4 regions of the Ornithinibacillus liuyingii genome follow, and region 3 is predicted to be linked to each of the others. Evidence: riboswitches for the same ligand, from Rfam matches in the RefSeq annotation. Region 3 holds a riboswitch; each other region holds the start of a gene.
The links. Region 3 has a riboswitch for S-adenosylmethionine ahead of ACSKT4_RS03595 (LLM class flavin-dependent oxidoreductase). Riboswitches for the same ligand answer to the same signal wherever they lie in the genome.
Positions count from the first base shown of each region.

Region 1: linked by a shared signal. The riboswitch ahead of ACSKT4_RS04100 (cyclase family protein) and the one ahead of ACSKT4_RS03595 (LLM class flavin-dependent oxidoreductase) in region 3 are both predicted to bind S-adenosylmethionine.
Region 2: linked by a shared signal. The riboswitch ahead of ACSKT4_RS14560 (methionine ABC transporter ATP-binding protein) and the one ahead of ACSKT4_RS03595 (LLM class flavin-dependent oxidoreductase) in region 3 are both predicted to bind S-adenosylmethionine.
Region 4: linked by a shared signal. The riboswitch ahead of ACSKT4_RS15785 (methionine ABC transporter ATP-binding protein) and the one ahead of ACSKT4_RS03595 (LLM class flavin-dependent oxidoreductase) in region 3 are both predicted to bind S-adenosylmethionine.

Region 1 is NZ_JBPWOS010000002.1:241,589-244,728, reverse strand. Features, by position in the region: gene ACSKT4_RS04105 (hypothetical protein) at 1-913, opposite strand, end outside; SAM riboswitch class I at 1,058-1,159, shown strand; gene ACSKT4_RS04100 (cyclase family protein) at 1,245-2,003, shown strand; gene ACSKT4_RS04095 (5-methyltetrahydropteroyltriglutamate--homocysteine S-methyltransferase) at 2,083-3,140, shown strand, end outside.
Region 2 is NZ_JBPWOS010000010.1:133,837-136,976, forward strand. Features, by position in the region: gene ACSKT4_RS14550 (MetQ/NlpA family ABC transporter substrate-binding protein) at 1-251, opposite strand, end outside; gene ACSKT4_RS14555 (methionine ABC transporter permease) at 289-951, opposite strand; gene ACSKT4_RS14560 (methionine ABC transporter ATP-binding protein) at 941-1,966, opposite strand; SAM riboswitch class I at 2,070-2,181, opposite strand; gene ACSKT4_RS14565 (glycoside hydrolase family 30 protein) at 2,291-3,140, opposite strand, start outside.
Region 3 is NZ_JBPWOS010000002.1:136,442-139,581, forward strand. Features, by position in the region: gene ACSKT4_RS03585 (YitT family protein) at 1-747, opposite strand, end outside; gene ssuE (NADPH-dependent FMN reductase) at 808-1,350, opposite strand; SAM riboswitch class I at 1,512-1,621, opposite strand; SAM riboswitch class I at 1,744-1,851, shown strand; gene ACSKT4_RS03595 (LLM class flavin-dependent oxidoreductase) at 1,952-3,001, shown strand; gene ACSKT4_RS03600 (ATP-grasp domain-containing protein) at 3,020-3,140, shown strand, end outside.
Region 4 is NZ_JBPWOS010000012.1:55,061-58,200, forward strand. Features, by position in the region: gene gcvH (glycine cleavage system protein GcvH) at 6-389, shown strand; gene ACSKT4_RS15775 (toprim domain-containing protein) at 551-907, shown strand; gene ACSKT4_RS15780 (thioredoxin family protein) at 927-1,244, shown strand; SAM riboswitch class I at 1,324-1,437, shown strand; gene ACSKT4_RS15785 (methionine ABC transporter ATP-binding protein) at 1,602-2,624, shown strand; gene ACSKT4_RS15790 (methionine ABC transporter permease) at 2,617-3,140, shown strand, end outside.

The DNA of each region.
Region 1 (3,140 bases), 110 kb from region 3:
CTTGATCATAGAACATGAGCATGAGTAAGGTAGATAGGATGAGATTTGCTTGTATAAATGGAATGAATTCCATGATAAAAGGCTTTAATCGCTTCTTCTCCTTTAGCAACCGATATCCGACTATTAAAGTGGCATTATATAACATGATTCCTAGATAAAAAACATCTACCGGTACGTTTAGCGCTGCCAGCAAAAGACCGGCGAACACACTGATTGCTATATACGAAAACCAGACAAAAAGACGGGATGATCGCTTCAAAGCAAAGTAAGCATATATGGGGAGAATGAATAAGGTGCCGATTGCCCCAAATAAAAATTTCCCCTCTCCATAAAAGGAGAAATAACTTCCAAATAGCTCAAAGTAGCCTACGGATACAACGATAATTGGTAAAAACAAGCTACCTAACACAAGAAATGCAAATGCTGTTTTCGTTATACGGAGAATACGACTAGTTAAGCCTGCCAATCCATAAAACAAAATAGCAACCGTTGAGATTAGTCCTGTTTTAGCCCAAGCACCAAGTGTATCCCATGTACTCGTTGCAAGAACTAATCCCCCTAAAAGTAATAGGATCACACCGAGATTCAAGCCCCAGGTAATATTGCGATCCCTCACCTGTTTATCTGATAACGTCTTCTTCTCCTTCCTAATCGGCTTCGTTTGAACAGCTTCTTTTTTCGGCGCTAAGCTTGTAGGTTGAGGTGTGATGGTGACTGCTGGTTCTTTCTTTGACTGTTCCTGCTTTACCGTTTCCTGCCTGATTTGGTTCACTCGTGATATATTTTGATAATATTTAGAATGTGCATGAACAATTTTGGCTGCGACATTCATATTGATGTATCGCGCCTTCACTAATTGATGAAGTTCCTCGCGAACGATTTCTCTCTTTTCATCCGGACTAAGTTGTGTCATAGAACACCCACCTTTTGATTTCGATATACTCATCATACCAATAACAACAAATGGAATCATTATAATTTTTTAATATATAGAAAATTATAGCTTGACATGCTCTTTGGAGCGATGTAGAGTGAATAGTAACAATTAAATGACCGATTCTTATCCAGAGAGGTGGAGGGACTGGCCCTTTGAAGCCTCGGCAGCGGACTCATTTTGAGTACTGTGCCAATTCCAGTAGCATTTGCTAGAAGATAAGAAGAGCACCTAACCTAAATTTGTTTAGCCTCTTCTTATTTATAAGAAGAGGTTTTTTGATTGTTTACTAAATAAATGAGGTGAGGAAATGACAAACGAAATCCGGAACAACACAAATGAAGTTTTAAGAGCTATTGAACAATTAAAAGAAAAAGAGTGGGTGGACCTAACTCATGCCTTTGGTCCCGATTCACCACATTTCTCTGCATTTGAAGCAGCTGAATTTAAACCCTTATTTACCCATGATGATGGTTTCTTCGCGCAAAGCTTTACCTTCCCAGGGCAATATGGTACACACCTGGATGCACCAATCCATTTTTTACGGGACAGAAGATACCTAGAGGATTTAGACTTAAAAGAACTTGTGTTACCTCTTGTCGTCATTGATAAATCAAAGGAAGTTGCTACGGATAACGACTTTACGCTATCTACAAGTGACATTCTAGCATTTGAAGCTGAGCATGGTCTAATTGAGGCAGGAAGCTTTGTCGCGCTAAGAACCGATTGGAGTAAACGTTGGCCTGATCACGGCTTATTCGAAAATAAAGATGAAGATGGCAACGCCCATGCACCTGGTTGGGGACTAGATGCCCTGAAGTTCCTATTTGAAGAACGTCAAATCAAGGCTATCGGCCATGAAACTTTTGATACAGATTCTGCGGTAGATTACCGAAAAAATGGAGCACTAGTAGGCGAATATTACGTGCTGGACCAGGATACTTACCAAATAGAGCTGCTTACTAACCTAGATAAGGTACCTGCTAAGGGCGCCGTAATCTTTAATATCGTTCCAAAAGCAAAAGGAGCATCCGGATTCCCCGTACGGTCTTTTGCGTTATTACCATAGAAAGTAACTAACAGCTTTGTTAAAAGAAATAAAACTAGATGTAAATCCCACTATAAACGAAAAGAAAGAAGGAATTAATATGACTACTAAAACATTTCAAGCGCCATTTCGAGCTGACCATGTAGGGAGCTTACTACGCCCGGAAAATCTATTAAAAGCAAGAGAGAACTATAAGAATGGTAATATTTCCAAAGCAGAATTAAGAGAAGTAGAAAACAAGGAGCTACAGCGTATCGTGGATAAACAAATTGAAGTCGGGCTTGAGCTAGTAACCGATGGAGAATTTCGTCGCTCATGGTGGCATATTGATTTTCTTGAAAATCTAAATGGATTTGAAGGCTATGTGCCGGAAAGAGGAATTCCGTTTCAAGGCGTGGAAACAGAACCATATGATGTTCGCAATATCGGCAAAATCTCCTTTAATGAGGATCATCCATTCCTTGAAGACTTTAAATTATTTAATGAACTAGTAGCTGGTCGTGCCGTTGCAAAGCAAACGATTCCAAGTCCTAACCAATTATTCCATCGTGGTATACGAAACACGGCGGTTTATCCTACTGTCGAGGAATATACGAAGGATGTTATCCAAGCCTACCGGGATGCGTTAAAGGCCTTTTACGATATCGGTGTCCGGTATATACAATTAGATGATGTTTACATTGCTGGTCTGAATGCAGATAGTCTAGTAGCATATGAGCCTGAACTCTCGCGCGAAGAATTAATTGAGCTATCCCTTCATGTCGTCAACAGTGTATTAGAGGATAAACCAGATGATTTATATGTCACCACCCATCTCTGTCGGGGAAACTATGAATCTAGGTGGGCATTTGAAGGTAGCTATGCACAGATTGCCCCAACATTATTCGCAAAAGAAAAGGTGAATGGATTTTTCCTAGAGTATGATGATGAACGTTCTGGTGATTTCAAGCCATTAGATTACATCCCTGAAGGTGGCGCATGTGTTGTATTAGGTCTTGTTACTTCAAAGTTTGGTGAATTAGAAGATAGAGAAGAGATAAAACGTCGTATTCAAGAAGCCAGTCGTTATGTTCCACTAGAGCAGCTTGCACTAAGTCCACAGTGTGGATTTTCTTCTACACATCATGGGAATAAGTTAACCGAAGAACAGCAATGGGC
Region 2 (3,140 bases), on a different contig from region 3:
GAATTGAGATCAATATCACCGTTTGCTAACGCTTGATTCGGCAATGTGTAGTCAGAGAACTCCACTAATTCAATTTCAATACCTTCTGCTTTCGCCTTCTCTTTTAGAATTGGCCATACCTCGCCATCTGTTCCTGTTACACCAATTTTAACTACTACTTCATCTCCATTACCTGAAGTAGTATCACTTCCACAAGCAACTAATGTACTCACTGCAATTAATACGATTAACATACTAAACCATTTTTTCATCATTCCATCTCCTTTTGTATTTTTACTATGAAGTAATCTATCGTCTCATAATCTTTCTTGATACTGTATTTCCAATCCACTGTGCGATTTGTACTAGAATAATCAGTATAATAACGGTCACTAGCATGACACTGCCATCAAATCGTTGGTATCCATAGGTCATTGCTACATGACCTAAACCGCCTCCGCCAACAGTTCCTGCCATTGCTGAGAAGTCGATCAAACTTACGGTTACAAAGGTTAACCCTAAAATAAGTGGTCCTAACGCCTCTGGGATTAGTACGGTGAAAATAATTCGTAAAGGACTTGCTCCCATTGCCTTCGCTGCTTCAATTACTCCGGAGTCAATACTCACTAAGTTGTTCTCTACTACCCTTGCAATTCCAAATGCTGAAGCAATCGTCATTGGGAAAATTGCTGCCCATGTCCCAATCGTTGTCCCAACTACTGCTCTAGTTAATGGACTAATTGCCACTAAGAAGATGATGAACGGAATAGGGCGAATAATATTAATCAAGACATTCAGTAAATTAAACATAATCTTATTTTCCAAAATATTACCAGTTCTTGTTACAAATAAAAGTAAACCTATCGTTATACCCAGAATGGAACCTAAAATAAGTGTCATAATAACCATTAAAACTGTTTCCCCAGTAGCCTCCAGTATTCGCGGCCAAAATGTACTCCAATCAACCTTCATTTACATTCACCTCCTCTACTGTTACATCTTGCTGAAGTGCTAAAAGAACAGAAGATATATTTTCTTCCTGTCCCTCAAACGAGACAAGCAAGTTTCCGTATAATTTCTCCTGAAGCTCTCGGACAGAGCCGTATACAATATTGACATCCACATCAAATTTTCTAGTTACTCGAGATAAGACTGGATCACTGGCAACCTCGCCCTTAAAGATAACGCGATATAAATGTTTTCCACCTTTTCTTCTCCATTCCCTTAATAATGAAGTTGATGGTCTGTCTTGCTGTACGGATTGGATGAAGCGCTGTGTCGTAAGATGCTGTGGATTGGTAAATACATTAAAGACTGAATCCGTTTCAATCACTTCACCATTCTCCATCACCGCAACTTTGTCACAAATCTCCTGTATAACATGCATTTCATGGGTAATCAGCAAAATCGTAATCCCTAATTCTTTATTTACTTTTTTGAGAAGACGAAGAATTTCACTTGTTGTATCTGGATCTAGGGCAGATGTTGCCTCGTCACAAATTAATATATCTGGAGAGGTAGCTAGTGCTCTCGCAATCCCGACTCGTTGCTTCTGCCCACCAGATAACTGCTCTGGATAATCTTTTGCCTTATCGGTAAGACCAACAAAGCTAAGTAGCTCGCTAACTCTTTTATCGATTTCTTTTTTAGACCAACCAGCAAGCTTCAGTGGATATGCCACATTTCCTGCTACTGTTCTAGAAGCGAATAGGTTAAAGTTTTGAAAAATCATGCCAATTCTACTTCGAAGCTTTCTGACATCCTTTTGGGAGAGCGATCCGATATTGATGCCTTGCACTTCAATTTCACCATTTGTCGGCGTCTCCAATAAATTCACTAGTCGTAACAAGGTACTCTTCCCTGCACCACTAAAGCCAATAATTCCGAATATCTCTCCCTGTTGAATTGAAAGAGATACATTTTTAACGGCATTTACTTCACGATTGCCAATTTTAAAGGTTTTTGATATATTCCGAAATTCAATCATATACTCACGCCACTCCTTTATTCATTCACAACGAAAAAGACCTTCCTCTTTTCTTATCCATAGAAAAAAGGAAGGTCTCAAAATATAAACTGAAACGACTTCCTTCTCATCTTTCAAATGTACGTACATTTGCAGGAAGTGGCACAGTGTTAATTTACATTAACCCGCTGCCGAGACTTCATAGGGCCTGATCCCTCGGTCTCTCTGGATAAGAAGAAAATTCAATATTTATGTAGTTGTAAGTTATGATAAATACTATAGTACCTAATGAATTAGATGTCAATCTTTTTTTTAAAATAATTCATAGAATCTCTCGTCCCTGTCCTACCATGTAAACGTGGCAGCACTATTCGGGTCCATTGTGTAAGTGAAAGACTCGGTTTGGTAATTGACTTGAAATGTTTCAGAATGATCACTTGTATTGGCTACGATTAGAACCATTGAATCATCAGGATTTCGAAACCCCACTGTTTCTAGTTTACCTTGATAATGCGTAGTACTTACTCGGACTGCACCGGGGTTTACAAATTTACTAGCATGACCAAGGGCATAATATTCGACGTTTTTTGACACCTCATTTGCCTCTTTATTTACTGTCACAACACCGCGACAATCACTACATCCCCCATTCGTTGGTCCGCCATTAGGATCAAGTGCAATATTCCATAGTAGTACTGCCTCTGCCCAATTCCGAGGTCCACCAATAATGAGATTCGACATATACCAATTTAGGTTATCGCCAAAATCTGCGCTCCAATCACCACCACTACACTCTGTCAAATAGATATGCTTGTCCGGATATGCTTCATGCACCTTCGACATACTTTCAGGGTCCCCCTCATAGCAATGAAACGCGATGCCACTCGTGTATGCATTAGCCTCTTCATCATGAAGAACCTTGTTCGAATAATCAAAAGCATTCTCCCAGTTATGATCGTACGCCAAAATTTTGGTGTTAATATCGTGTTGTGAAAATGTAGGGTGTAAATATTGCTTAATAAACATCGCTTGCTCCTCAGCATTCATACTCATAGTGGGGTAGGATTCTGAGGTATGCTCTGGTTCATTTTGAATCGTAATAGCATCAATTGGAATCTGGTTGTTTTCATAGGCTTGAATGTATTTTACAAAATAGTTCGCGTATGCTTCATAAACACGCTCATCTTCATAATTC
Region 3 (3,140 bases):
GTCATCGTGTTGACGAACGATTTCTTTAATTTTCACGGTCTCATAACGGGTCACGACCATCATTAGAATTTGTTTCTTTTCTTCTGTATAACCACCGAATCCCTCCGTAATCGTAATCCCACGATAAACGGATTGCAGTAATTCTTTTCTAATTTGATCTCCTTTTGATGTCACAATCTGCATGGTCAGTTTGATATGACTTGTGTGAATCGCATCGATAACTTTCCCCGTCAAATAAATAGATAAAAGGGTATATAATGCAATGTCCCAGCTGAAGATAGCACCAGATAGCAGGACAATGACACCATTCATTCCGGTAAGGAGTAGCCCTACACTAATATTACTATTACGGGAAATAATAATCGCGATAATGTCCAACCCACCAGAGGTTCCGGAATATTTCAGTATGATACCGACTCCAATTCCACCAATAATTCCTCCAAAGATGGTTGAAAGCAAAATATCATCCGTTATCGCAACTACTGGTAAAATATATAAAAAGAAAGATAGGGACACGACACAAATCAGCGTATTCACGGTAATCCTCTTCCCTAATTTAACATAGCCCAATAAGAGTAACGGTAAATTAAAGATAAAGGTCAGAATTCCGATATCAAGTGGCGTAATGAGTCCAATTAAAATAGCTATACCACTAACGCCACTACTTAAGATACCAAAAGGGACCAGAAAGAAATTAAAGGCAAATGCAACAATAAAGGATCCGATGATGACGATTATATTTTTCATGATGTAACTCTCCCTAGTGTATGTAAATTAGTATCTTTAGCTAAAATTCTGCTGAATCATCTAAATGGGCGTTGTCTGCCTGTGAACTACTAATTTACAGAAATAATCAAGCTGTTTTCTTGCTCGCTGTATGGTTTCCTCATCTACTATTGGTATTTCCCTCTGTTTATTGATTGTTTGATCCAATAGGTAGAGGCCTTTTAAATTATGCGCCTTTAATGTGGCTAATAGTGGCTTCAGTGTATATTCGAGGGCTAAAAGATGGGAAGGACTCCCACCAGTCATAATCGGAAGGACTGGCTTATGCTTCAACACATCCTGTGGCAGAAGATCAATGAATGCTTTTAACACCCCGGAATAAGCTCCCTTATAAACCGGTGACCCAATCAGGATACCGTGGGCATTTTCGATTAATGCTGTCATTTGTTTTATTTTTGGACTGTTTATATTCATGTCAAAAAGATCTTGATATGGTACATCTCTTACCGAAATATGGGTTACTGAAAATTGTCTATCATGTAATAGGCTCCCGAAATAACGTAATACCTGCTCAGAGCCAGATAATGTAGCAGTACTACCAGAAAATATAACGATCTCACTCATTCCTACTCAACCTTTCCTATTTCCTTGCATCGATTCATTTGAAAAATGGACATTCGGTCCTTTTTGCGATTGTGTTTTTTCCTAGCATTTACTTCCTATCAGCAGAAAAATCCCTTATTCTTCTGGTGAGAATAAAGGGATTTTACATTGTTGTATGTAATCTCTTATCTCTCAAGAATAATCTCGTCGGAATTAGCACCTTTCTGACATGATATATCAGAGGTTGCTGAAGCGTCATCGGGCCTGTTCCCTCGACTTCTCTTGATAAGAAGTAGTGGTGTGCAATTATTGTTATATTCTATTCGAACAATTCCTATCAGTCAAGTAGGAATTAATGATTGACAAGGTGGAAAGGGTTACTTTATGATAGAGGAAATAATCAAATAATTTTTGATCTTATCAAGAGAGGTGGAGGGACATGGCCCTTTGAAGCCTCGGCAACAGGTTCTTTCATAAGAATACTGTGCCAATTCCATCAAGCAATTGCTTGGAAGATAGGAGAGTGCAAACTTATTTTTAGTAGTTATCTCTTTTCCTATCTAGGGAAGGAGATTTTTTTATGTTTTACAGATAGAACACAAGTGGATGAGGAGGAAGTTTTATGAAGTACGGATTTTGGTTACCGATTTTTGGCGGGTGGTTACGTAATGTCGAGGATGAAAAGATGCCACCAACGTTTGACTATGCAAAGAAAGTAATTCAATCAGCAGAAAAATGGGGCTATGATACTACCTTAATTGCGGAGCTTTACTTGAATGATATTAAAGGCACAGACAAGGATTCCTTAGAGGCATGGTCTACTGCAGCAGCTTTAGCAGCCGTAACAGAAAAAATCGAGATCATGACAGCGGTTCGTCCCGTGTTTCATAATCCAGCTGTTACAGCAAAAATGGCGGCAAACATCGACCATATTAGTAATGGACGCTTTACCTTAAATGTTGTTTCTGGCTGGTGGGCCGAGGAGGCGAAGCAATATGGTGGTGATTTTACCGCACATGATGAACGATATGACCGAACAGCAGAGTTTATTGAGATTCTGAAAGGATTATGGACGGAGGAAACCTTCTCCTATCAGGGCCAGTTTTATCAAATAGAGAACACCAAGCTTTCCCCTAAGCCAGTCCAACGGCCAAACCCAATTTTATATGCGGGTGGCGAAAGTGAGAAAGGGAAACAGGTCATTTCATCGCTTTGTGATGCGTATGTCATCCATGGACATACGGTGGAGGAAGCACAAGCCAAGATTGCTGATATGAAACAGCGTAGACAAGAAGCAGGACGAGAGCCTTTCCGCACAATTGGGATGGCAGCCTACGTCATTTGTCGTGATACAGAGGAAGAAGCACAGGAAGAATTAAAACGAATCACAACCGTAAACGACCTAAGTGGATATGCAGGATTTAAAGACTTTACATCGAAATCAGAGCTGGAACAGCAGATTCAACTACAGGATTATTCCGTATCCAATCGAGGAATTCGTCCAAATCTGATCGGCACACCGGAGCAAATCGCGAAACAAATCATCGCCTTTGAGCAGGTAGGGGTAGACTTACTATTGTTACAATGCTCCCCACAGCTAGAGGAATTAGAGCGATTCTCACAACAGGTAATGCCTAAGGTAGAAGAATTACGCTCCGCATTAACAAATTAGAAGCAGGGGGTTTTTATGATGAGTAAAATTTATGTGATACATGAGAATAGTGAATGGACAGAGCATTTATTCAAGCGATTGGAAGAGTTAGATTTACCCTATGAAGATTGGAATCTAGTACATGGCACGGTGGACCTTA
Region 4 (3,140 bases), on a different contig from region 3:
TTTACGTGAGCTTACCAAACGACTTATTATATTCAAAAGAACATGAATGGGTAAAAAAAGAAGGTAACACTGTTCGTGTAGGGATAACAGACTTCGCACAGGACGAATTAGGAGATATCGTATTTGTTGAGCTTCCAGAGGTTGGAGATGAGATACAAGTTGATGAGCCTTTTGGTAGCGTTGAGTCTGTAAAGACAGTGTCTGAATTATATGCGCCTATTAGTGGGAAAATTGTCGAAGTAAATACAGATTTAGAGGATAGCCCTGAGCTTGTAAACGAAGCTCCATATGAAGGTGCATGGATGATTGTCATCGAGCCTAGTGATGAATCTGAACTAGAAAATCTACTTTCGCCTGAGGCATATAAAGAACTAATCGAACAAGAATAATATGTTAAACATCTAAGAACTGACTTTTTTCCAAGCTTTACGGAAAAGAGTCAGTTTTCATTTCAAAAATATCCAGCTCTAGGCGTCAGTCCCTATTGAGAATATGTTCACCTGTTTGTGTTTGGACGCCTTACGCTCTAATCATATGAGGGGGATCTACCATGATTTCACATCAAACTGAACGTGTTATAATTGTTGAGGGTTTAACGGATAAAAGGCAACTTGAGAAAGTTATTAATGACCAGATTACAATTATTTGTACGAATGGAACGTTTGATATAGAACGTTTTGATGAAATGCTAGAAACCTATCAGTTGGATGAAAAGGATGTTTATATCTTTGTTGATGAAGACAAATCTGGGATGAAGCTTCGGAAACAACTTTCCCTTGAGTTACCACATGCAGAGCATATTTATGTTAGTAGTGAGTATCGAGAAGTAGCTGCTACCCCAGAACGAATTTTAGCAATGCTTCTACTTGGTAAGCAAATTGCTGTTAATCCCCATTATTTAGTCTAGCTTTCAAGTAGGTGATAAATTGAACGAGATTTCCAAAGAAGTTCTTGAACAACAAGAATATTTACTGTATATATATACCCCTTTTTGTGGTACTTGCCACATAGCCAGGACAATGTTAGATAAGATAGAAGCGGTGCATCAGGAGAACATATTTTATGAAATGAATGCCTCTTTGTATCCTGATTTCATGCAAGACAATAAAATCGAAAGTGTTCCTTGTCTTGTCATAAAAAAGGGTCATGATATTAAAGAAAAAATCTATGCATTTCAATCCACTGGGAATATATATCGTTACCTTTTAGAATATCAACCAGAATTATTTCGAGATAAAAAATAAATTGTATTGCATTTTTTTATTGACACGTCTATATACTGATGATATAGTAAATTCTGTTGAAAAATTGAATAATGTAAATCTCTTATCCAGAGCGGTGGAGGGAAAGGCCCTATGATACCGCGGCAACCTTCAAACTTTCGTGTTTGAAAAAGGTGCCAAGTCCTACAAAGCAATTGGCTTTGAAAGATGAGGGAACGTTAGGATTTAATAGTTACTATTACGTCTTTCTGTTCTCTTACAGAAAGGCGTTTTTTATTTGGGAAGGGCAAAATCAATTCTTACCATTACGTGATATAAATACGATTGTATTTATGCATTTCCGAAATTAGTACATCATAGAAAGAGGAGGGATATGGAATGATATCTATTAAAGATCTGACTAAAGTATTTCGCTTTGATCAGAAAGAAATCAAAGCAGTGGATCACTTAAGTTTAACCATTGAAGATGGTGATATATTTGGTGTGATTGGCTATAGTGGTGCGGGAAAAAGTACATTTATTCGTTTGCTAAATCGTCTCGAAGACCCTACTTCTGGTCAGGTAACCATTCAAGGCAAAAATATAACGGCAATGAAGAAGAATGAACTAAGAATTGCTAGACAGGATATTGGTATGATTTTTCAGCATTTTAATCTTCTATGGTCACGTACAGTTCGTGAAAATATTGCATTTCCATTAGAGATTGCTGGAGTTCCTGCAAAAGAGAGAGAAGATCGAGTAAAGGAACTAATTGAGCTTGTGGGACTTGCTGGAAGAGAGAATGCGTATCCTTCTCAATTAAGTGGTGGGCAGAAGCAGCGAGTTGGTATTGCAAGAGCACTTGCGAATAATCCTAAGGTGTTATTGTGTGATGAAGCAACCTCTGCATTAGATCCAGAAACAACAGATTCCATATTAGACCTTTTGGTAGATATTAATGGAAGATTAGGACTTACCATTATATTAATTACCCATGAAATGCATGTTATCAAGAAAATTTGTAACCGAGTTGCTGTGATGGAAAAAGGAAAGATTGTGGAGCAGGGTGATGTGTTAGATGTGTTCCTAAAACCGAAGCAGCCCGTTACTAAGAAATTTGTCGAACAAGTGATGGGTGACTCAGATGGTGATTTGAGTCAATTATTAGATGTTTATACAAGTGGAAGGGTTGTTCGTTTACATTTCGTCGGCGATTCTGCAAACCAAGCATTAATCAGTCAGTTATCTAAGGAATTTGAAATTGAAGTAAATATTCTTCAAGGAAAAATTACTCAAACTAAACTTGGTGCTTATGGGACCCTAGTAGTACAAATTAACGGAAGTGACCGTGAAATAAACAATACAATCCAATTTATTACGGAAAAAACCACTGTAGAAGTGGAGGTTTTAACCCATGCCTAATGAATTATTTCCTAATGTAGTAATAGAGAAATTACTAGTGGCAACCGGCGAAACGTTCTATATGACCCTTTTAGCCTTAGTAGGGACTGTTATTTTTGGAGTAATATTAGGACTTTTACTTTATTTAACCTCCAAAGGTGGACTATGGGAAAACAAAGCGTTGAATTTTATTGTAGCAACAATTGTTAACGTATTTCGAGCCATTCCTTTTATTATCTTAATATTGTTATTGATTCCATTTACTAATTTCTTGATTGGCACGATTAGGGGACCAAACGCGGCTCTTCCTGCGTTAATAGTGGGTGCAGCTCCGTTTTATGCAAGGTTAGTAGAAATTGGGTTACGTGAGGTAAATCGAGGCGTTATTGAAGCAGCACAGGCAATGGGAGCTAGAACAAAAACCATTATTTTTAAAGTGTTATTGCCAGAATCTATGCCTGCTCTTGTTTCTGGAATAACGGTTACTGCAATTGCCTTAATTGGGTATACAGCAGTAGCTGGTGTTATCGGTGCTGG